3 regions of the Prolixibacter sp. NT017 genome follow, and region 1 is predicted to be linked to each of the others. Evidence: riboswitches for the same ligand, from Rfam matches in the RefSeq annotation. Region 1 holds a riboswitch; each other region holds the start of a gene.

Region 1 (7,747 bases):
TCAATAAGTTCACTCTGATTGCTGAGATTTTGCTGACTATAAATACCGGCAGCATTGATAACAGTCTCGTTTTTGTAAATAGTTGTGTTCCGCTGAGAAGAAGCGCGGTCGATGGCATAATTGATTTTATAGGTTAACCCGTTAACGATACGGAAAGAAGCTTCGATATTACCGACCGCCCGGAATGTACTGGTTTCATCTTCATAGATATAAAGCAGGTACATTGGGTTAAAGTTCTGGGTTAGATTGAAATTGGTATAATCACCATTTTTATCGAACACCGGTTGGGTTGGATTGGCCATCAGTGTGTGGGTAATGAGCTGGCCGTCTGAACCGGCATTATCACTTGACGGAACTCCATTTTCATCCATTTTACTTACGGCCAGGTTCATCTTAATCTTCAGGCGTTGATTGTCCAGAAATGATTCCTCCGCATTTAGGCGAGCTGAAAGTCTCTTGAAGTTGCTGTTGCGGATAATACCTTCCTGGTCGATATGTCCCAGCGATGCATAGTAACGTCCCGATTGGGTCTGTTTCGAAAAAGACAGTTCATTATTCGTGGTAACTGCCTTTCTGAAAACCTCATCCTGCCAGTCAGTGCTCGCCCCATGATTATAGGGACTGCCATCGCCAACTGCTTTGCGATATCCATTGGCCGAAAGCATATCAATCTTTTTAGGCAATTCCGACAGCGCCGTATATGAATTGAGGGTAAGCGACGGCTCTCCTTTCCGGCCTTTCCTGGTGGTTATAATGACCACGCCGTTGGAACCCCGGGCACCATAAATGGCGGCTGCCGAAGCGTCTTTCAACACATTAATCGATTCAATATCGCTGGTATTTAAGAAATTCAGTGGATTTTTGGCTTCCGAAGAACCAAAGCCCACATTTCCTCCGGTAGGAGTAACATCACTATTCGAAAGAGGCACTCCGTCGACAACAAAAAGCGGCGTGCTTCCGCTGCGAATCGAACCAAGTCCGCGGATTTGCACATCTACACCACCTCCAGGTTCACCGGATGAGTTGATAATCCGGACGCCGGCCATCTTCCCCTGGAGCAGATTATCGGCCGAAGTATTAATTCCCTGTTTGAAATCCTTCGCTTTTATTGTCGAGATGGAGCCGGTAACATCCTTCTTTGCCTGATTACCGTAGCCAACTACCACCACCTCATTAAGGTCTTTGCTTTCCGGTTTCATTCGAACCTCCAGATAGGCGGATGCCGGTTTTTCAACTTCCTCATATCCAATGAATGAAAAAACCAACGTCTGGCTCACCCCGCTCAGGGTAAAGTTAAAGTTCCCATCCGGGTCGGTTATAGTACCATGGGTTGTTCCTTTTTCCACAATATTGACTCCGGGAAGCGGTTGGCCGTCTTCGTCAACTACTTTCCCTTTTACAGCTTTGACCTGTTGACTTGCGGCATCTTTAGCCATTTCCTTCTTAACCATAACCAGGCGGCCATTAATTGTGTAGGCCAGGTCCGCCTGCCGGGCCAGTCCATCCATCAGCACCTTAAAAGTCTGGTTACGTTTATCCAGCGTGTAGGTATTCTGATCGGTAATGATTTCCTGACCATAGCTAAAACGGTAGTCGGTCATACTCTCCAGGCGCGAAAAAATATTCGTCAACCGGGCATTCTCGATTTTCAAATCAATACTCCGGGCTGAAGCTTTCGTCGTATTCGACCAACCATTCGGAATGGCAATTAGCGAAAAAAGCACAAACCATGCTGATTTAATGGTAAAATGGTTTAATTTTGAAAACATGTCATTAAGTATTTATTTTATAAGTACTTGAATCTTAACCGTGATTGTGGGCGCAATCACGGTTCTTTTTTTCTTTTGTCTTTACATTTTGTGTCTCCGACTCCTTTATAAGTATAAGGCCGTCCGGTCTATTCTTCACTGCTGATTATCTTTCCATGAATTTCAAGTTTTAAGTTTGTGATATAATTTATTTGTTGAAGAATGGGTTCCAGCTTTGCTTCGCCGGGAATGTACACAGTAGCTCTCATTTTAAGCGAATGGGGATTTACCCGGATAGCCACCAATCCAAATTTCTTCTCCAAAAAACTCAGAATCGTTTCCAGACTTTGATCGGCTAGCGTAGTGTTTCCGCTATACCACGGACTTATATCAGCTGCACCAACGTTTTTGACGATTAATTTTTCTCCGTCAGCAGAATAGCAGGCCTCTTGCATGGCAATTAAGTTCACACTGCTCTTACCGGTCGAAACATTCACCTTTCCGGTGTGAACCGTCACCTGGCAACTGTTTCTTCCCATGTGAATATTAAAGGAGGTTCCTAAATCAGTAGTTTTAAGGTTACCGGAGATAATCTCGAAAGGTTTTTTTACATTATGAACAACTCTGAAAAATGCATTCCCTTTCAACATTTTAACCTTACGTTTTTTGACATTGAATCGATTATTGTAGGCGATCGTTGTGTGAGGACTTAAAAAAATTACCGAACCGTCCGGAAGTTTTAGGGAATCCATTTTACTATTCGTTTCCACTGTAAATACTTCCGGTTTAGGACCAGGATGGTATAACCAAACCCCCAGCCCGACAATCAGGATGATGGAGGCTGCGATAGAAATACTCCAACGAGCTTGCTGACGACGGATCGTTTTAAGTTGTCTGCGATGAAGTTGCCACGTTAAACTCCCCCAAATACCTGAAGCAATATCGGCTTTGTTTCCCATCGTTTCTTTGTCCCAGTCTGCTTTTTTCAAAACATTTTTAGTAAACTGGTCCAACAAATTCTTGTCTTTTGGAGTGAGCTTATCGTTTAGATAGTTTTCAATCAACTCGTCCAGGCGGTGTTTCCTATTCTTCATGAATACTGTTCAGTAAACTTTTTACTGTTAGGTACCGTGAACAAGCTATCTGTACCATTCCATTTTGTTACAATTTATCTACATTAAGATGAACCGGGAAAAAGGGTGACGATAGCCGAAGTGAAAAAGGAGACGGGAGTGAACGTTCAGGACTCGTGAAGGTCGGCCTTTAACTGTTTAAATGCCTGGGATAATTGATTTTTCACAGTTTGTCTGGAAAGATTCAGCTGACAAGCAATTTCGTCAACGGGTAAGTTCTGTATTTTACTCATCCGAAAAATGACACCTCTTTTCTCCGGTAGTTTTCTGAGCGACTCCTCCAATCTGCTCAGGAGGTCATGATTTAACTTTTCCTGATGCTCCAAAGTGTAATCTTCAAATCGATCCTGAAGAACCTCACGATTCATCTTCCTATCCCTGTAATAATTAAAAACCTGGAATTTAACAGCCTTAAAAAGATAACTTTCAATGTTCCTTATCTCCAGAACATGTCGTCTTTCCCACACATCGATAAAGATGTCCTGAACAATATTCTGAGACAGTTCCCGGTCAGAAGTCATTTTGAAACTGAAGGCATACAACCTTTCCCAAAACCGGCCAAATAACACCTCGAATGCCTTGTACTCGCCTTTTTTGATTTGGCTTATTAATTCGTTGTTAGCTGGAAATTCCATGAATGCGCTAATGCAAATTTGAACCAACTAAAAATAGCAACATCCAATGGGAAGAAAAGCCGGGGTGTATTATCAATTACAGAAGTTATGATTACATTTCCTTTACAAGCTCCTCCAAATTTCAAGAGTAAAGCCGAAACCCGGCAGTCTTTGTTTTCTTTATCGCCCCGATAAACGGACAAAAAATTTGGCTGTAAGGATCTCCAATCAATCGGATGCCCCTGATTATTTGATACGATGGGTTATTAAAGAACTGATGAAACATCAAACTGGTGGTATCCGCTTATCGTTATATCAGCAAGCTCATTCTCTTTTTCCTCGTGTTGGTTATGCTCCAGCACAATATAAGGATCGCCAGCAGATGGTAGTAATCCTTTTCCGAAAATGGTTATAGGGATCTGCTGCGTGTAGTACTAACTACCAGCCGTGGGTAGTTACCAGTTCCTGCTCCCGGTAGTACTAACTACCAGCCAATGGTAGTTATAAGTACCTGACACGGGTAGTTACAATTACCGGCGCCGAATACCGGGTAACCGAATGTAGCGTCGTGGGCATATTCTCTCATTGTACAACCGGAGCATCACGAAAAAAACAACTGTTTTATTCTATTTTCGGGAAAATTCAGGGCTGCTCCTTTCTGTCATCATTCTTTTCCTGACATTAAAAAAATACAAGCAGTTGTTTTCCCATTTTATTTCCATTTAACAAAAAAATCTCTTTACCTTTGCTCGAAGTTATGGTGACGATTTCCCCATTCGGGAATAGTCTTAAAACGGGAATCCGGTGAAATTCCGGAGCTGTACCCGCAGCTGTAATCCCCAACGATGTTCCAGGCATACCCTGCCACTGTCCCGCTAACACGGGGATGGGAAGGCGCCTGAAACGGGGAGAGCCAGAAGACCTGCCATTTACACAATAATTATTCGAGACTTCGGGAAGAAAGTATCGGATACAGCGTCATAAGCGATACTGTATTTGTATTTCTCCTCATTTGTTGAATCGGTTGGCTAATGCCGGCCCAAATGAGCTGTACCATGAAATTATTTTCATCGTTCAGCGGCGGGAAAGACTGTATGCTTGCCTTACACCGGGTTTTATCCGGCAAAGAGCATCAAGTTGCCTGTCTGCTGAACATGTGTGCGGAGGACGGACTGCGTTCTCTTTCGCACGGACTGAACCGCGGACTGCTTGAACGGCAGTCACAGGCAATGAACATTCCGGTGTTTTTCCAACCTACCGGACGCGCAAACTATGAAACGAAACTCAAAGAGGTCATTGCCCGGCTGAAGGAAGACGGTATTGAAGGTGGCATCTTTGGTGACATTTACCTGGAAGCCCACCGGGTATGGATTGAAAGGGTATGCCGCGAATCGGGCATTATACCGGTTTTTCCTCTTTGGAATGAAAACACCCGTTCACTGGCAATGGAATTTGTCTCCCAGGGATTCAAAGCCCTGACGATTTCGGTGCGACAAGGGGTCGGAAAAGAAGAATGGCTGGGGCAACTACTCGATAACTCGTTTTTCTCAATGCTGGAAGAACTGGAAGGAATCGATCCGTGTGGCGAGAATGGAGAATACCATTCTTTCGTGTTTGATGGCCCCATCTTTGAACAGCCGGTTGCGTTCACCCGCGGAAAGCCCTATACCGGCGATAATCACTGGTTTCTTCCACTTGTTTAAACGTTAAGAAACCATGCAAAAAAAACTTGTCAGCATCCTTCCGTTGCTTCTATGGGTATCGGTATGCCTGGGAAACCAGCCACCAACACGCATTATATCACTGGCTCCGTCGCTGACCCAGGAGATATTCCTCCTGGGGAGCGGCCACCGGTTGGTGGGCGACACCCGTTACTGTGTTGTACCGGAAGCAGCAAAACACGTGGAGAAAGTGGCCACAGCCATGGAAGTAAATGTAGAAAAAGTAGTACGGCTCCGACCTGATTTAGTCGTCGCTACCTCTTTAACATCACCGGAAACGATAACCACACTGAAAAAGATGGGACTGAAAGTGGAGGTATTTCCGCAGCCCCTCAATTACGCTCAAATATGTGAGCAGTTTATGCGTCTGGCCAGTCGACTGGGAAAGACGAAGTGTGCCGATTCGATTGTGGCTGCATCAAAAGAACGCCTGGATGCACTGCGTAGCAAACACACTCCAACTTTTCATCCGGCTGTATTCATGGAGATCGGGACCAAACCGCTCTTTACTGCCATTGGCGGAACCTTTCTGGATGATTTTATCACACAACTCGGCGGCAGCAACATTGCACACGATGCAACCAGCGGTCTCTATTCCCGGGAGGAAGTGCTGCGCCAAAACCCCGATGTCATCATCATTGTCACCATGGGAATCGCCGGCCGGGAAGAAAAGAAGCGCTGGGAACAATTCCCCAAGTTGAAGGCAGTACAGAACCACCAAGTATTCATTGTCGACTCTTACCAGCTATGCAGTCCAACCCCGGTCTCATTCATCGACGGACTGGAAAAAGTAGACAACCTAATTCATCAACATCAAAAGAACAAACAACATGACTAAACGACGATTGATTCACATTTATACCGGAGAAGGGAAAGGAAAAACGACTGCCGCTGTAGGTCTGGCCACACGTGCTCTGGGGCACGAACTCAACGTTTGCTATATCAGCTTTCATAAAGATCCGGAAGTCTATGGGTACACAGAGATTAAAAGCCTGCAGAAACTGGGAGCCGAAGTATACTCTTTTGCCAAAGGCCATCCGGGCTGCTGCCGTCGTATTCCACGGGAAGCTTTGATAGATGATGCTATTCGGGGAATGGAACACGTAGAAAAAATGGTTGCTTCAGAAACCTTCGATTTGGTGATTGTGGATGAACTGAATATTGCGGTAAGAGACCATTTTATCGACGAAGAAAGAGTACTCAAGCTAATGAAAAACAAACCGGATTCCGTGGAGTTGGTCCTTACCGGACGCGGGGCAACGGAGGCAGTCATGGAAGCTGCAGATTATGTCAGCTACATCCGAAAGATAAAACATCCGTACGATGAAGGTATTACATCCCGCAAGGGTATTGAGTTTTAATATGACAAACATGACCGGACATATTCGCTGGATGACAATCCTCCTGCTCCTTTTGGCAGGTCTGGCGCTGACCATCCTGTTTTCGCTTTCGCTGGGGACCGAGAATATCTCTGTTTGGCAGATACCGGAAATTTTTCTGCATCGAAAACCGGTTATGGATTACCAGATTCTAAGCCTGCTCAAACTACCGCGAATCATACTGGCGATATCCGTGGGTGGAGCATTGAGTCTGTCGGGCCTGATTCTGCAAGGAGTTTACCGTAATCCGCTGGTCGAACCCTATACGCTGGGCATATCAGGTGGAGCTGCACTGGGCGTGTGCCTGGCGCTGATGTTCCGGTTGCAGACAACGATCGGGAGTATTGCCAATCCTTTGGCCGGTTTTGCTGGTGCGTTGATAATCATCCTTGTCATCTACCTCTTTAGTCTCCGAAAAGGAAATGTGCAGATAACATCTATGTTGCTGACCGGGGTAATGATTAGTTTCATCACTTCATCATTGCTCATGCTTATCATGGCGCTTTCGCGGATTGAGGATTTGCATGGGATTGTCTTCTGGACCATGGGCTCGCTGGATGAACCTTCGCCCTGGTTAATTACCATTGCAGCAGTCACGTCTGTGAGTGGGTTGCTGATTACATCACTGTTTGTCCATTCCCTCAATGCACTCCGGCTGGGCAAAGAGCCGGCACGCCATCTAGGTATAAACACCAACCGGACTATACGGGTGCTGTTTATCGTGGCTTCCCTGCTAACAGGTGTATCGGTTGCCGTGGCCGGAGTCATCGGATTCGTCGGATTACTGGTTCCACATATCATGCGCCGGCTAACCGGAAGCGACTATCGGTTACTGCTTCCGGCCTCTTTCATTGCGGGAGCCATTTATCTTACTGCAAGCGATACCATTGCCCGAACGATTATTCAACCCAACGAGCTACCGGTTGGAGTCATCACCGGTTTATTAGGGGGCAGCTTATTTCTTTGGTTACAACAAAAAGAGAATAAAGGATGGAAGATATAAACAATGCTGTACCGGTATTACAACTGAAAAAACTGACGGCAGGTTACGGCAATGGCTTTCGGCTGAAAGATATTACCCTAAACATTCGTCAGGGCGATTTCACGGGTATTATAGGCCCCAACGGTGCAGGTAAAACAACATTATTGAAA
Region 2 (7,747 bases), 570 kb from region 1:
TTTACATTCGGAAATTTTTTGCTGAAATATTCTACGGAACGGCCAAAGTAGTAGCCAATTATTTCTGTAACCGGAAATCCTTCCTCCGCATATTGAATTGTCGGCTCCAGAATGTCTTTCATCGGAAGTTTACCAAAACGGTCGTGCAACGAAAACCACCCGTCCACGCAACCGGGAACCGTTACCGGAAGCGGCCCGAACGGCGGTATTTCTTTCAATCCTTTTTCTTTAAAAATCGCCAGGGTTAACGCTTTCGGCGAACGGCCGCTGGCATTCAGTCCGTATAATTTTTTCGTTTTGGCATCCCAGACAATGGCGAACAGATCGCCTCCCATTCCACTACCGGTCGGTTCCATTAATCCAAGAGCTGCATTAGCTGCGATAGCCGCATCAACAGCCGACCCTCCTTTTTTCAGGATATCAATTCCAATTTGTGTCGCCAATGGCTGACTGGAACATACCATACCGTGACGAGCCATCACTTCAGAGCGAGTAGCAAAATTCTTACCGGTTATCCGGTCCTGTGCAAACAGTGAAATACTTATCAGGAAAAGCAATACAAGAGAAGCAAATTTCTTCATCATTAGTTCGGTTTAAATTGAACGGGAATTTAAAGAAATTCTGTCAAACGATAGAAAATCAACAGGACAAACAAAAAAAGCAGGTGTCCCGGAAAGAATTCACCTGCCTTTTTTAATGAAACTTTATGAACCTAAAAAAAGCTAAACAGTCCAAACTATTTACATCGCAATATATCTTGTTAAAAATTATTCGTTTTCCGCGGTATCCTTTTGTTTTGCTTTTCTCCTGAACCAAAGAAGAACAATTAGCGCAAATAACATCAAGCCGGATATCAGAAGAATACCACTGCCGGAGCGTTTTTCGAGTGGTTGTATTGACGCCTGCGCCAAACTTTTTTCTTCACCGTCAATTGACGAAGATTGTGCCTTCTCCTGTTCTGTATTTTGAGTCTTCGTGTTCTCTGTTGCTGCAATGGCTTCCTGTTTTTCAGTTTCGCCTGTCACCTTTTGGGCAGAGTCTTCGAACATTTTCTTCGGTTCAACTTCTGCGGTTTGGGCGGTGGTCTCAGCAGAATCTGGTCGAGTTTGCTCAGCCAAATTTTTCGTCTCGTTTGTGATAGTATCTCCGGAAGTCTTCTGAACAGAAGCCGATTGATTTGCCTGAGTTTCCAGCGCATTGTCTGCTGTATCCGCTGTTTCCGGAGACGCAGCAATTAATTGTTTGTCCATGCTTTCTTTTCCGGCAACTTCTGCCTGCGTGGCTTTTTCTTCCTGCTTAATAATTTGCTCTTTCAGCGACGCTATTTTCTTCAGAACAATGTCATCATCTTGTTTTAGGCTCGTGGCTGTCTGGTATTCGCTTACCGCTTCAGCCAGATTTCCGCTGTCTTCCAATGTTTTTGCTTTCTCCAGCTTTTTCTGGTATGTCGCAGCCACTTCTTCATCTATCTTTTCCCGAATCTGCTTGTCGTTGAAATACGATTCCGAATCAAAATTATCCAGCTCAGCTGAATAGAATATCTTCCCAACCGGTTTCTCAGAAAATGACGGGTCAATTTCCGGCATTTCCCGAAACAACGTAACAATGATTTTGATAGGTGGGAAATACGGATCCCGCTTCAATACTTTCTCAGGAATAACGGCATTCAGGAGCAATTTCTTGGAATAGCATCCTCTGTTCTTAAAAACGAAGTAATAATCGTGTTGAAAAGCCAACTGCAGCGCAAATTTGCCGGTTTCATCAACGGTCGCAGTTTGATTTAGCTCATCGCTGTCTGCTTCGTAAACCTCGATGATTGCGCCGTTCAGCCCACCTTCGTCTGTGCGTAATTTTCCTTCAACTTGTAAACCCGGTATTTCTTTGTTTTTTGCGCAGGCTATGTCGGTTAGTAGTAAAAGCCCGAAATTCAGCATCAACAATAATATACTGACACGAAATGACATAGGAAAAGTGTTTTTTGGTTTGGTTAAAATACCGCACTTTCCAACGTCACTAACAACCAACACCTTGCGATATTTCATTTTTATAACGAAACTGGGTGTCGCATTATTATATTGCTGATAATGAATCTTATTGATTAATTTTTACAACTACCATCCATCGATGAAAAATCAGGGCAACAAAAAAGGCGGAAGGCCCGCATTTAGGGGACATCCACCTTTTCAAAGTCAAGTATGTTAAGCAGGAATAGTATAAGCTAAACAGTTACAAAAAAAAGAGTTCTATTCCTGCCGGTTGATGATTCGCTACTCTCCTTTCGATACCATGTCGTACCGAAGGTTATCCAAACAAACGTAAGATGGCGTATTGATGCCATAGTTGCCAACGTCGGAAGAGCCAAAACGGAAGGCCAGTTTGTTCACTTTTCCCAGACTGCTTAAATCTACTTTGGTCCATTGGTCGACAATGTAATCCTGTGTGTTATCCGAAAAGCGGTAATCGGCCAAATAAAATTCTACGCTTCCAATCGAATCTCCTGCTGCATCGTAACCAATAATGTCGACTTTGAACCAATCGGGATCGTTTCCTGTGTCGCCGCCGAATTTCTTGCTGTAAGCATCTCCGTCTTTCATCGAAAGCGCCGAATAAGTATCGTTACACAACTCAATGCTTTTCAGTTGGTATTCCTTCTCATTCTGAAATGAAAAATACGCATCGCCTGAATAGGAAGGGTAAAATATGGCAAATGTGTTACCGTTGTTCGCTGCATCGAACACGCTGTATTGATTGCCATAGCCGGCTGTTTGCGTATCATTCAATGTGGAATAGGCAAAGCTGTCCCACGTCGAATAATCGGCGTTGTAATTGTTCGGGAAAACCATATCGCCCGAAGTAAATTCGCCCGAGGCGTCGCTTCCGTTCCAGTAGCCTGAAGAAGGTGTCTGCAGGTCTTCAAAATCGATGGTTTTCGTTTCAGTAATGGTTTCTTCCGATTTGTCGCAGGCAGTAAAAAGCAAAGCCGAAGCAATTGTTGCGATGAACAATCCGTTTAATTTCTTCATGATTAATCCTTTTTTGTCGTTTGATTTACGTTGATTCTGAGGTCATTTTGAAGTTCACTGATGCACGAGAGGCATAAGCATGCATCGTAGTTTTCCCTGAGCGTTTCGCACAACGCGGCGGGCAATCTTTCACGGGCACACCAACATTTCTGAATTTCGTCGTCTTGACATTCGAAGGTGGACCCACAGCGCGGACATACGTTTCCCATAATAATGACATTTAATTAATGGTTGTTTCCGGCTTTCTTCCAAATGTGAAAAATGAATAACAATTGCTTGCAGTTCATTTTTGCTATTTATCCCGAAAGCAAAAATTAGTTGTTGAATCGTGGCAGGTCTTCTGGCTCACCCGGGTTTCCTGCACCTTCCCGTTTCAAACTGAAACAGTGGTTATGCGGATCAGGAAACCCATTTAATTACGGGCTTACAGCTGCGGGAACAGCTCCGGATTTTCACCGGATTCCCTTTTCATTTTCGTCCTCCCGAACGGAGGTTGAAAAACCAAAATTCACGTCAAAGATATACGACATTTTCAAAATCTGATCATTTTTTAACAGGATATTTTACTTACTTGTGGGCGACAATAGCATTTGATTTTTTACATACGACTAAGAGATTTTTGTTTATGACTACCCCCCGGACGATGAAAAATCTGATCAGGTTTACTGTGATCGGCGCAATCATTATTATCTATCTGATTTTGATTTCACAATTTCATTGAAGCAAAAGAATTCAATGCGAATGGCATGTTTTTATGTTTCCGAACGTCCATTTTTAGTACTTTTAGTTTTTTAAAATGTGAAGAAAATGACTTCGGAGAAGACCCGGAAACGCATACTGGAATTAAGAGAGCAACTCGAACAGCATAACTACAACTACTACGTTTTAAATCAGCCGGTCATTGGCGACGAAACTTTCGATCGTTTGATGAACGAACTCATCGAACTGGAGAAAGAAGCGCCCGAGCTGAACGATCCCAATTCACCGTCACAGCGCGTGGGAAGTGACATCAACCAGCAGTTTACGCAGGTGCGTCACACCTACCCCATGCTTTCGCTCAGCAACACCTATTCCGAAAGCGAAGTGCAGGAATTTGACCAACGTACCCGGAAGCTCGTTGATGAGCCGTTCACCTATGTTTGTGAGTTGAAATTCGACGGAACTTCCATTAGTATTACATACGAGAACGGACAACTGGTTCGTGCGGTAACCCGCGGCGATGGCGTTCAGGGCGACGACGTGACGGCCAATGTGAAAACCATCCGGAGCGTACCGCTCAAGCTGAAAGGTGATTATCCCGAAAAGTTCGAGATACGCGGTGAAGTATTGATGCCTTTTGCTTCATTCGAGAAGTTGAACGGAGCTCGTGCTGAAGCCGGTGAAGCGCCATTTGCCAACCCGAGAAATGTAGCCTCAGGAACGTTGAAGCTTCAAAATTCGTCTGAAGTAGCGAAGCGCAACCTCGACGCTATATTCTATTACGTATTGGGCGACAACCTGCCGTCTGATGGCCATCTGGAACTATTGGAGAAAGCGAAGAATTGGGGATTCAAGATTTCCGAACATACACGTGCCTGTAAAACAGTCGATGAAATTTTCGATTATCTCCATTACTGGGACGAAGAGCGGAAAAACCTTCCGGTGGCAACCGATGGTGTCGTCATCAAAGTAAACTCACGACGAATCCAGGAAGAGATGGGCTACACAGCCAAATCTCCCCGTTGGGCCATTGCATATAAGTTCAAGGCCGAACGGTTGGCAACCCGTCTGAAAGCCGTCACTTACCAGGTGGGACGAACCGGCGCTGTTACGCCCGTCGCCAATCTGGAACCTATTCTGCTGGCCGGAACCATAGTGAAAAGAGCTTCGCTTCATAATGCCGATATCATTGCCAACCTCGATTTGCACATCGACGACCAGGTGTACGTAGAAAAAGGCGGTGAAATCATTCCCAAAATTGTGGGTGTCGATACCAGTTCCAGGCAGAACGATGCGGCGAAAGTCGAATTCATTACCAATTGTCCGGAGTGTGGAACCGAATTGAAGCGTACAGAAGGCGAAGCAGCGTATTACTGTCCCAACGAAAACGGATGTCCTCCCCAGCTGAAAGGAAAGCTTGAGCATTTCTGCAGCCGTGGTGCCATGGATATCGAAGGTCTGGGCAAGGAAACGATTCGGTTGTTTTTCGACAAAGGCTTATTGACCGATGTGGCCAGTATTTACGATTTACCGGAAAAGCAGGGGCAAATTCTGGCACTTGATTTCTTTCAGGAAAAATCGGTTAACAACCTGGTAAACGGAATTGAAAAATCGAAGCAGCAACCATTTGAAAAAGTCCTGTTCGGTTTGGGAATCCGCTTCATTGGTGAAACGGCCGCCAAAAAGATTGTCCGTGCCTTTGGTTCGATTGAAAAGCTGGAAGATGCCCCGCTGGAAGAGTTGATTGCCGTCGATGAGATTGGTGAGAAAATGGCACAATCCCTCCAGAATTATTTTGACGACGAAAAAAACCGTATTTTAATCCAGCAATTACGCAAGGCCGGACTCACCATGGAAGTTGATGAAGATTCCCTCCCGACCTCCGAGAAGCTGAAAGGACTGACGTTCGTGATTTCCGGGAATTTCGGGACCTCGCAACGCAGAAAAGAGTTGAGTGAACTAGTCGAACAGAACGGGGGAAAAAACGCCGGCTCTATTACCGGGAAAACAGATTACCTGTTGGCCGGAGACAAAATGGGACCCTCGAAAAGGGAAAAGGCCGAAAAGTTGAAAATACCCATCATCGATGAGCCGGAATTTTTAAAAATGATTGAATCGTAAGACGCGAATAGAAAACAGATATGAAAAGTAAAACGTCGCAATTAAAATCAAACACAATCGAGAGAAGTAGGTATTCAAATTGAAAATATTTTTAGCTGTTTACTTACAAATCGTAAGTATAAATATTGTAGCTCTTCATCTTAAATAAGAATAACCAATCAACGAATTCGTAAATTTGTCCCAATATGTTTAAAAAAGCGCTCCAAACTGTTACGCTGAAAAGATTGCATAAAAAGTACCGGAATCCAGGGCGTAACGTGCTGGTCCATACTTTTCACACGGCGAAAACTGCAGCCATTCTGTGGTATCCCGAAGATGACGGAGCAATGGAGAGTTACGAACATATGAGAAAAGTTCTGACAGAGCACGGCATTAGTACCCGGGGACTGGCGGTTGTCAACTCGGCCGAGGAAAAGGAAACGTTCAGTAAAGCGTCACATTCGCGCTTTTTTACCGGAAAAGAAATCGACTGGAAAGGAGATCCCAAATCGGATGATTTGAAGAGTTTTGTCGATACCCGGTTCGATTTGCTTCTGGACTTGTCTATTACTGAACTGTTACCGCTCCAAAGCATATTGGTTGACTCGGTGGCGAGTTTTAAGGTTGGTTGGAAAGAGCCGGAAAACAATTTCTACGATTTGACCGTAGAAATCTCAGGGAAAAAGAATTGTCGTTATCTGACCGAACAGATTATTCATTATTTGGAATACATCAATCGAAAAGGTTAAGATTTTATGGGACAAAAGTTTCGCGGAGCAGGTGTCGCCCTCATAACACCATTTAAGAAAGACAGTACAATTGATTTTGACGCACTTGGGGAATTAGTGGAAGATATGATTTCCGGAGGCATCGACTTTCTCGTTGTCTTGGGAACCACGGCCGAAACAGCTACGCTTACGGCAGAAGAAAAGAAAAGCGTAGTCGATTTTGTGGCTGAAAAAAATGCCGGCCGGCTTCCTATTGTCGTTGGCGCAGGTGGAAACAACACCAGTGAAGTGGTTGCCGGGTTGAAAGATATCGATGCCGGCAAAGTCGATGGAATCCTTTCGGTTGTTCCTTATTATAGTAAACCCACACAGGAAGGCATCTATAGGCATTTCATGCAAATTGCTGAAAACAGCCCCGTACCTGTTATCCTTTACAATGTACCCGGTCGTACCGGAGTGCACATGGACGCAGCCACGACCATCAGACTAGCTGAAGCTTCCGATAAATTTGTCGCTGTGAAAGAAGCTTCCGGCGATTTAAATGAGCTGGCAATCATTCTTCGCGACCGGCCTGAGAACTTCTCGGTCCTTTCGGGAGATGATGGTTTGACGGTTCCGGCCATTTCCTTAGGTGCCAATGGCGTTATTTCCGTTATTGCCAACGGATTTCCGGGAAAAGTCGCGGATATGGTACATGCGGCGGTCAACGGAGACTTCCGGAAAGCTTCTGCCCAGCACATGCAGTTTTTAAACCTTTTCAATCTTCTTTTTGTTGAAGGTAACCCCGGAGGGATTAAAGCGGCATTGAATGTCAAAGGTAAAGTAGAGAACGTTTTACGCCTGCCCTTGGCACCAATCGGCGAAATCATTTACCGGGAAATTACCGAAGAAATGAAAAAGATCAACGGATAGCTGACGAGTAATCGTTATCTTGCCGGACCAAACGATATGAGATTTACTGCCTTTTATATAATCATACTGGCGGGCCTGTTGCAGGCTTGCAGCCCTCAGGTTTCCCGGCAGGTGCAGGAGGAACCGGAAATGCAAACACCCGATCCGGCATTGAGCATTGTCTATTTTCCGTCCAAGCTTCAGCACAGCCTGTTTAATTCCGTCTGGCTGAAGGATGTGAGAAACGATTCCACGGCAGACCGACCAGTATGCATTGTTGGCAGTATAGCGATTCCATCTTCCCTG
Region 3 (7,747 bases), 1.6 Mb from region 1:
AGAACTGAGACAAAAAAACATACTTCTCGAAAAAGCGCTGGAGAAAGAAAAGGAAATCAATGAGTTCCGCTCAAAGATTGTCACAACCATTTCGCACGAATTCAAAACGCCGTTAACGACGATTTTCAGTTCTACCGAACTGCTCGAGCGGTACATGGACAATGAGAAATTGCGAGCAAAAGCACCGCGCCACTTTTCACTGATAAAAGAATCGGTTAACCTTTTAAGCAGCCACTTATCCGATATACTGAAGTTCCGTGAATACGAAACACTGAACGAAACGCATCCGGAACCGACTGAAATTATTGACTTTCTGGATAAAATGGCTCAGTTCTATCAATCGGGAGTGGGCAAACATCACCGGGTTCAGTTCACTCATAACTCGTTACCGAAAGAACTGCTTATCGACCAAAAACTGCTGCGCGAAATTGCCGGTAATTTCATTTCCAATGCGATAAAGTATTCCGATAAAGGAAAGACGGTTGAATTAGCTGCTGAATATTCCGAAGGGAAACTGAAAATTTCGGTTCGCGATGAAGGTGTCGGCATCTCGAAGGGAGACCAGGAGAAACTTTTCGAGTATTTCTACCGTGCCAAAACTACCGAGAATATAGAAGGTTCGGGTGTCGGACTGGCCATTGCCCGTCAGGCGGTCAATTTGCTTAATGGAAAAATTGAGGTGGAAAGCGAGCCGGGAAAAGGTTCCACCTTCATCGTTGAATTCCCTGTAGAGCAAATAAATTGAGAGCCATTTCAAATTGAAATCACCAAAATAATACGCTCACTTTTACTTTCTGCCACTAAATTATTTACTAATTTTGCGTCGACTTGGTTCCCATATTGTTGGGGATGAAAAGGGAATCCGGTGAGAATCCGGAACAGTACCCGCTGCTGTAATTTCCGATTCTGCTTTTGCAGAATAGTAAGTTTTCGGTTAGAAAACCACTGTTTTCATGAAACGGGAAGGTAACCGAAAATCGGAATGAGTCAGAAGACCTGCCAGGTTGGTTTAAGCTTTCGGGATCAAAAGCGTGAAGACAACCATCGCAAGTTTGTTTTTCTTCCCCTTAGCTTAAAATCAATTACTCAACATCAACCAATTGATTTTAAGTTTTATGAAAAAACTAATTCTTTTAAGCTACATGCTGCTTGCAGGACTTTTTTTCCTGGTCTCCTGCAGCAAAACCGAATCTCCTCTTCTGCCGGAAATTACCATGGACATCCCAAGTCAGGGATACGAAGTTACAGCCGGAACACAACTTTCGCTGGTGGCACAGGCCAGTAATGCCGACGGAGCTACGTACAGCTGGACAAATAACGGACAAGAGGTATCTCAGCAACAGACTTACAACTTTCTTTCTGAAGTTCCAGGCGCCTATCAAATTGGATTAACCGTTAGTACAACTGATGGGCACGCTTCCACTCAATTCAAGGTTACGGTAACATCGTCACCATACATCACCAAAGTTTTCGATTATCAATATGGTCCCGGCCAGCATGCATCCATTGTCACAACCGGCGAAAGTAACAACTTCATTGGTGTTCCCTGGGCCGATGGAAAAAGCTTCGTGCACCTGGGCGGCTGGGGTGGATACATCATTGCGGGTTTCGACCACACAGTGAAAAACCGCGATGGGTATGACTTTGCCGTTTATGCTCAACCAGGAGCGTCTTCCGAGCCGGGAGTAGTTTACGTAATGAAGGATACCAATGGAAACGGCAAACCCGACGATGGCCCATGGCTGCAGCTGAAAGGCAGCGAATACAACAACACAGAAACAATTCACAACTACGAAGTGACCTATTACAAACCGGCCAACGGAGGCAATGTAACCTGGAAAGACAACCAGGGTAACAGCGGTGAACTGATTCCTAACTTCGGCGCCGATAGTTGGTGGTGGTCCGGTTACGGCGATAAAACTGAGATCGCGTTTGATGGCGAACGCCTTCCTGATGCATACGTGAATACCAGTACCGACAGCAGCACCGAAAGCTGGGCGCTGCGCAACGGTTTGTTTACCTGGGGCTATGCCGAAACCTACAACAACCAGGATTACGACACCAACCTAAAAGCAAACCGGTTCGACATTTCCGACGCGGTGAATGCAGATGGCTCGCCGGCCAATATCGATGGCATCGATTTCATCAAAGTGCAGAGCAGTGTCTTTCAGATTGCCGGTTGGCTGAACGAAGTATCCACCGAAGTGAGCGGCGCTGTCGACCTGAATATGCTGAACAATGCCAACTAAGCCGGAGCCCGACATACAGGCACCCCGTTTTTGCATCGGTTTTATGAAGCGCCTGCCGTTGTTATTGCTGCTACTCATTCCTTTTTGTCAGGAGCTGCGGGCACAATCACTCTCCGACACCCTGAAAATAAAAGAGGTCAGGGTGGTGAGCAAGCACCTGCAGAAAAAGGAAGAGGCCGGCCTGATCCGCTCAGACGTCGATTCGATTGCCATGATCAAAGCACTGAATGCCACTCTTTCGGAACTCATCTCCGAAAACACGCCCATTTTCATCAAAACCTACGGGCGGGGAGCGCTGGCAACAGCTTCCTTCCGGGGAACCGCACCATCGCACACACAGGTGGAATGGAACGGTATCAGTCTGAACTCGCCCATGCTGGGGATGGTCGATTTCTCCACCATCCCGGTTTACTTCATCGACAAAGTCAGTATTCTGCACGGTTCCGGTTCGCTCACCGAAAAAAGCGGGGCACTGGGTGGCACCATCAACCTGCAAAGCGATGTCGACTGGAGCAATCACTTCTCCGGAAGTGTCCTCTCAGGTGTTGGCAGCTACCAATCGTACGACGAATTCTTCCAGGTAAAAGCCGGAAACCGGAAAATCCAATCCAAAACCAAAGCCTTTCTCAGTCAGTCGGCCAACGATTTTACCTACCGGAATAAGTTCATCGCCACCATCGATCCCAAAACCGGGGAATACATTTACCCGAAGCAGCGCAACAAAAACGCCGATTACCGCAATTACGGCATACTGCAGGAAATCTATTTCCGCCCCAACGACAAGGACGTAATTTCGGGCCACTACTGGTACCAACACAATTCGCGCAGCATACCGCAGCTGATGACCAACGAAACATCGGGCGATGGCGGCGTCAACAGGCAAACCGACCAGATTCACCGGGCGGTGGCCGAATGGAACCACTACAGCGACAAAACCACCCTGAAGGTCAGCAGCGGGTTGAACTTTGACAAGATGAACTACTGGCTCAGGGCCAACGTCAACGGCACATCCGGGCAGGTTGTCGTCGATTCGTGGTCGAATGCCAAAAGCTGGTTCAACAAAGCCTTGTTCACCTACCGGGAAAATCAGGATTTTTCGGCCACAGCCGGAATCGATGCCGACCGGTACCAGGTAAGTTCTCAAAATTATGCCCCGCTGGCCAACAACTATGGTTACCATAAAACACGGCTCGAAAGCTCGGTCCACCTGCAAGTGAGTAAGAAATTCGGAAAACGGTTCACCTCCACCTTCCTGATAAGACAGGATTTTTACGACAGCCAGGCAGCGCCCATCATGCCGTTGCTGGGACTGGAATACAAGCTGTCGGCTAAGGGGAACCTCTACCTGAAAGGCAATGTGGCGCGCAATTACCACCAGCCCTCACTGAACGATTTGTACTACATCCCGGGAGGAAATCCCGATCTGAAGCCGGAAGAAGGTTATACCGGCGATTTGGGCCTGACCTGGGAGAAGAGTTACACGCATCTGCACCTCTACACCACCCTTTCGGCCTACACGTCCAAAATCGACAACTGGATTATCTGGTTGCCCACCAACAAAGGTTACTGGGAGCCTTCGAACATGAAGAAGGTCGACGCCAGCGGCTTGGAGTACCAGCTTTCGCTGGAAGGCAACGAAGGACCGTGGCACTGGCACCTTAACGGGAACTATGCTTACACCCGCTCCATCAATCGCGACAACCCGGTGAACTGGGCCGACCAATCCATCGGCAAGCAGCTGCCTTTTATTCCGAAACACTCAGCCAACCTGTCGGCCAATCTTTCCCGGCAAGGATACCATCTTACTTACCAGTGGAACTATTACAGCGAGCGGTATACCACTACCAGCAACGAGAAAACCACGTCGCTCGATTACCTCTACCCCTATTTTATGAACGACCTGTTTGCCGGCAAAGACTGGAACTGGAAGACGTACCGGTTAGGGGTGGAATTCAAAATTTTCAACCTCTTCAACGAGGAGTACCGGACCGTGTTGCAACGCCCCATGCCGCGACGGAATTATTCACTGTTGGTCCGGTTTGACTTTTAAAAAGCGAGAAATGAAGCAAAGCATTCTCCACATATCAGCTGTCTTTTTCCTGTTAAGTGTGTTCCTGACGGGATGCATGAACGACAATGCCTGGATAGACGCCCACCGGCAGGGACCATCTGACCAGCTGCTCTCCAATGCAGGCGTATTCATTGTAAACGAAGGAAACTTCATGTCGGGCAACGCCACCCTCTCCTTTTACGATAAAGCCACCGCCCAAACCACCAACAACCTGTTTTACTCCACCAACGGTCTTCCCCTGGGCGATGTGGGCCAATCGATGAGCATCCTCGATTCGCTTGGATACATTGCCATTAATAACTCGGGGAAAATTTATGTCATCAATACCGAAACGGGAAAATATTCCGGGAAGATCACCGGGCTCACCTCGCCGCGGTACATCCATTTCGTGAGCAAACAAAAGGCCTATGTAACCGACCTGTATGCATCGGCCATCACCATCTTCAACCCGATTACCTTTCAAATCACCGGAAACATTCCGACACCCGGCCATGCATCGACCGAACAGATGGTGCAAATTGGCCGCACACTGTATGTCACCTGTTGGTCGGCGGACCATACTCTCCTGAAAATCGATACGGAGAATGATTCCGTTACCGGGGAAATAAAGGTAGGCACGCAGCCCAAAAGCATGGTGAAAGATAAGAACAACCAGCTTTGGGTACTGTGCGACGGCAGCTTGGGCGGAACCACATCGGGCGGCCAGGCCGAACTGCAGCAGGTGAATCCGGAAACCGGGCAGATTGAGAAGTCGTTCGCACTTAACTCCGACAATATTGCTTCCGATTTGACCATCAACGCTGCGCGCGACACGCTCTGCTTCATCAACAACGATGTGTGGCAAATGCCCATCACCGCATCGCAACTTCCGGCAGCGCCGGTATTAAAAAACCCCGGGACCATCTACTACAGTCTCGGGGTCGATCCGGATAACTCAGATATTTATGTGAGCGATGCCATCGACTACCTGCAGCGCGGACTGGTGTACCGGTTAACCGCAAAAGGAGTTCCTGTCGACACACTGAAAACAGGAATCATCCCCGGCTTCTTCTGTTTTAAACAATAGCCGCTCCCACGGAGCTGCGGCAACAAAATGTCGCGTGATTTTTCCTTCCCCTCAAGCCAGGGCATGAGAGAACACCGGCGGTTTTCCGTCCCCGGGAGCCAGGGCAACAGAGAACGCCGACGATTTTTCATCCCCGGGAGCCAGGGCAACAGAGAACGCCGACGATTTTTCGTCCCCGGGAGCCAGGGCAACGGAGAACGCCGGCGGTTTTTCATCGCCCGGAGCCGGGGCAGCAGAGAACGCCGGCGTTTTTTGTGCCGCAGGGCAAATCCAATCTTGCCGAAGTATACGCCGCTAAAACGTCATCGCCATCGACACGCCACCGCCTTTTTGATACAAAGTTGGGGCGAACACCAGGTTCCGCTTCTTTCCCCAGCGGTGTTGATGCGTCAGGTAAACGAACTCCACCGAGAGAATTCCCACGCCGGCGCCGGCCAGCACATCCGAAATCCAGTGTTTGTTATTCATCATACGCAACACGCCCACACCCGTAGCCGTTGCATACCCGGCCACACTAATCCAGGGCGAAATATGCCCGTACTCCTTGGCCAGGAAGGTAGCCGACAGGAACGCCTGCGCCGTATGCCCCGACGGAAACGAGGTGAACACGCCGCCATAGGGCCGCTCCACCCGCGTAGCATGCTTAATGCCATACACCACCACCGACATCAGCAGTTCGGCTTTGGTAAAAAGCAGGCTTTGGTTCAGAAAATCGTTGCGTCCTTTTACGCCCATCGCTCCCAGTCCCAACGTCACAACAGCCGGAGCAAACTGCAGGTAGTTGTCGGCCGAGGTGTGAAATGTCGGGTTCCAGCCATGCATGGTGTCATGAATGCGGTACTTGCTGAGCACCGTTTGCCGGGGAACCGCCATGGTCACCAGTCCGGCAGCTATCAGGCCGGTAGGAAGAATGGCTTTCTTCAGAAAGTAGTGCGCTTTGGTTCGGGTAGCCGTCTGCAGGCTATCCTGGGCATGACGGGCCTGCCAGTAGCGGGCCACATCCGTGTATTGTGCCGTATGCAAATGGAAGTCGTAGGTCAACTGGCTTCCGGTTTGATCATCATCACCTAATGCCTTCCTGAAATCATTGGAAGCCTGTGCCTGACCAATGAACATGCTCAGAAGAAAAAATAACACAATTCGATTCATCATTTTAAATGGATTTATGGATGATAAGTAATTAGTACGCTTATTCGCGACGATTGGTTGCCACATCAGAATTTAAATTGCACACTCAGGTTGAACCGGCTAACAATGTGATGGGTATCGTGAACCGGATACCAGCCGCTCATATTCGGCGAAATGGTGATACCCTTTGCCGGGTGAAATTCAATCCCGGCCAGATAGAGCCGTCCGTCCGTCAGCACATCCCATCCATCCAGCGCACCATCGTTTCGTTTCGACCAGAGCTTATCGTAGCGTACAAAGAGGTTGGAATGTTTTTTCAGTTGCATGGTGGCATAGAACGAAATCCCCGAACGGTCCTGGTCGTTCACATTGGCATGCGCCAACTGGTAATTATACTCCAGGCCGGCGGTTACTTTCGAACCGGCATAGCCCAAAAATGCGGAGTAGGTATTCTGAGAGACCCCTTTCTTCATGTAGTCGAAGTAGAAGCGGGCATACAGTTTCTTCACCGGTTGAATGGTCAGCCCGGCGGTATACATCAGGGCGCTGTCCTGCTGCAGCTTTTGGTAGCCATCGCCATTCAGCACCGACGCATCGAACTGAACATAGGGCGACCATTTCCACGCAAGTGAAGCCCCCAGGTCGGCTTCCGGGCCAAAGTGATATGCATCCATAAAGGTGCGCGCCACATAGCGGTGTCCCCAGAATTGTTCCTGCAACCGAAACTGGCTGGTCGGGATAACGCCCAACCGGAACTTCAGGTTATTGTTGTGGTACTGCAGGTAAGCGTTCTTCAATACGGCATTCAACTTGATACCACTCGTATCGGGGCTGCCCGCGTCGAAAATCACCTTGCCCGAGAACCGCTGGCTGAAGGCATATTCGTATCCCAGGTAAGCCCGCGAGATGTCGAACAATGGCTTGCCTCTGAAGTTACTCAGCCGATAGGTAAAATTGCTGAAGACCTGCACGACGGCCTTTCCGTGCGGTCGAAAATCGTCCTGCTTGGCTGGTTGCGCCATAACCATTTTGCTACCGGCCAAAAGCAACACAAGCAGGCTAAATCGGATTATTTTCATCGTGAACTATTCTGTGATAAGTAAAGGGGAGATCATAACCGGAAGCGAAGTCCGAACTGCAGATTATAAAACCGGGTATCGAGGTGCGGATGCGGGCGAAGCGGGAACGGGTGCCCCGACGTGTCCACTTTCCATCCGGTAAAGGTGGATGGCG

Evidence for each region. Region 1 has a riboswitch for cobalamin ahead of GJU87_RS10015 (diphthine--ammonia ligase). Riboswitches for the same ligand answer to the same signal wherever they lie in the genome.
Region 2: it holds a riboswitch for cobalamin, as region 1 does, so the genes downstream of both, GJU87_RS21800 (cysteine-rich CWC family protein) here and GJU87_RS10015 (diphthine--ammonia ligase) in region 1, are expected to answer to the same signal.
Region 3: it holds a riboswitch for cobalamin, as region 1 does, so the genes downstream of both, GJU87_RS03310 (PKD-like domain-containing protein) here and GJU87_RS10015 (diphthine--ammonia ligase) in region 1, are expected to answer to the same signal.

Annotation. Positions count from the first base shown of each region.
Region 1 covers NZ_BLAV01000001.1:2,429,671-2,437,417, forward strand. Annotated here, with positions in the region: gene GJU87_RS10000 (TonB-dependent receptor) at 1-1,769, opposite strand, end outside; gene GJU87_RS10005 (FecR family protein) at 1,898-2,842, opposite strand; gene GJU87_RS10010 (RNA polymerase sigma factor) at 2,989-3,516, opposite strand; cobalamin riboswitch at 4,237-4,440, shown strand; gene GJU87_RS10015 (diphthine--ammonia ligase) at 4,551-5,198, shown strand; gene GJU87_RS10020 (ABC transporter substrate-binding protein) at 5,212-6,054, shown strand; gene GJU87_RS10025 (cob(I)yrinic acid a,c-diamide adenosyltransferase) at 6,047-6,577, shown strand; gene GJU87_RS10030 (iron ABC transporter permease) at 6,540-7,598, shown strand; gene GJU87_RS10035 (ABC transporter ATP-binding protein) at 7,586-7,747, shown strand, end outside.
Region 2 covers NZ_BLAV01000001.1:1,859,998-1,867,744, reverse strand. Annotated here, with positions in the region: gene ggt (gamma-glutamyltransferase) at 1-584, opposite strand, end outside; gene GJU87_RS07795 (hypothetical protein) at 768-1,964, opposite strand; gene GJU87_RS07790 (DUF4465 domain-containing protein) at 2,268-3,023, opposite strand; gene GJU87_RS21800 (cysteine-rich CWC family protein) at 3,026-3,232, opposite strand; cobalamin riboswitch at 3,336-3,544, opposite strand; gene ligA (NAD-dependent DNA ligase LigA) at 3,831-5,843, shown strand; gene GJU87_RS07775 (hypothetical protein) at 6,029-6,571, shown strand; gene dapA (4-hydroxy-tetrahydrodipicolinate synthase) at 6,578-7,462, shown strand; gene GJU87_RS07765 (hypothetical protein) at 7,499-7,747, shown strand, end outside.
Region 3 covers NZ_BLAV01000001.1:820,133-827,879, reverse strand. Annotated here, with positions in the region: gene GJU87_RS03315 (ATP-binding protein) at 1-745, shown strand, start outside; cobalamin riboswitch at 813-1,019, shown strand; gene GJU87_RS03310 (PKD-like domain-containing protein) at 1,116-2,249, shown strand; gene GJU87_RS03305 (TonB-dependent siderophore receptor) at 2,239-4,299, shown strand; gene GJU87_RS03300 (YncE family protein) at 4,310-5,386, shown strand; gene GJU87_RS03295 (phosphatase PAP2 family protein) at 5,681-6,538, opposite strand; gene GJU87_RS03290 (hypothetical protein) at 6,601-7,593, opposite strand; gene GJU87_RS03285 (hypothetical protein) at 7,626-7,747, opposite strand, start outside.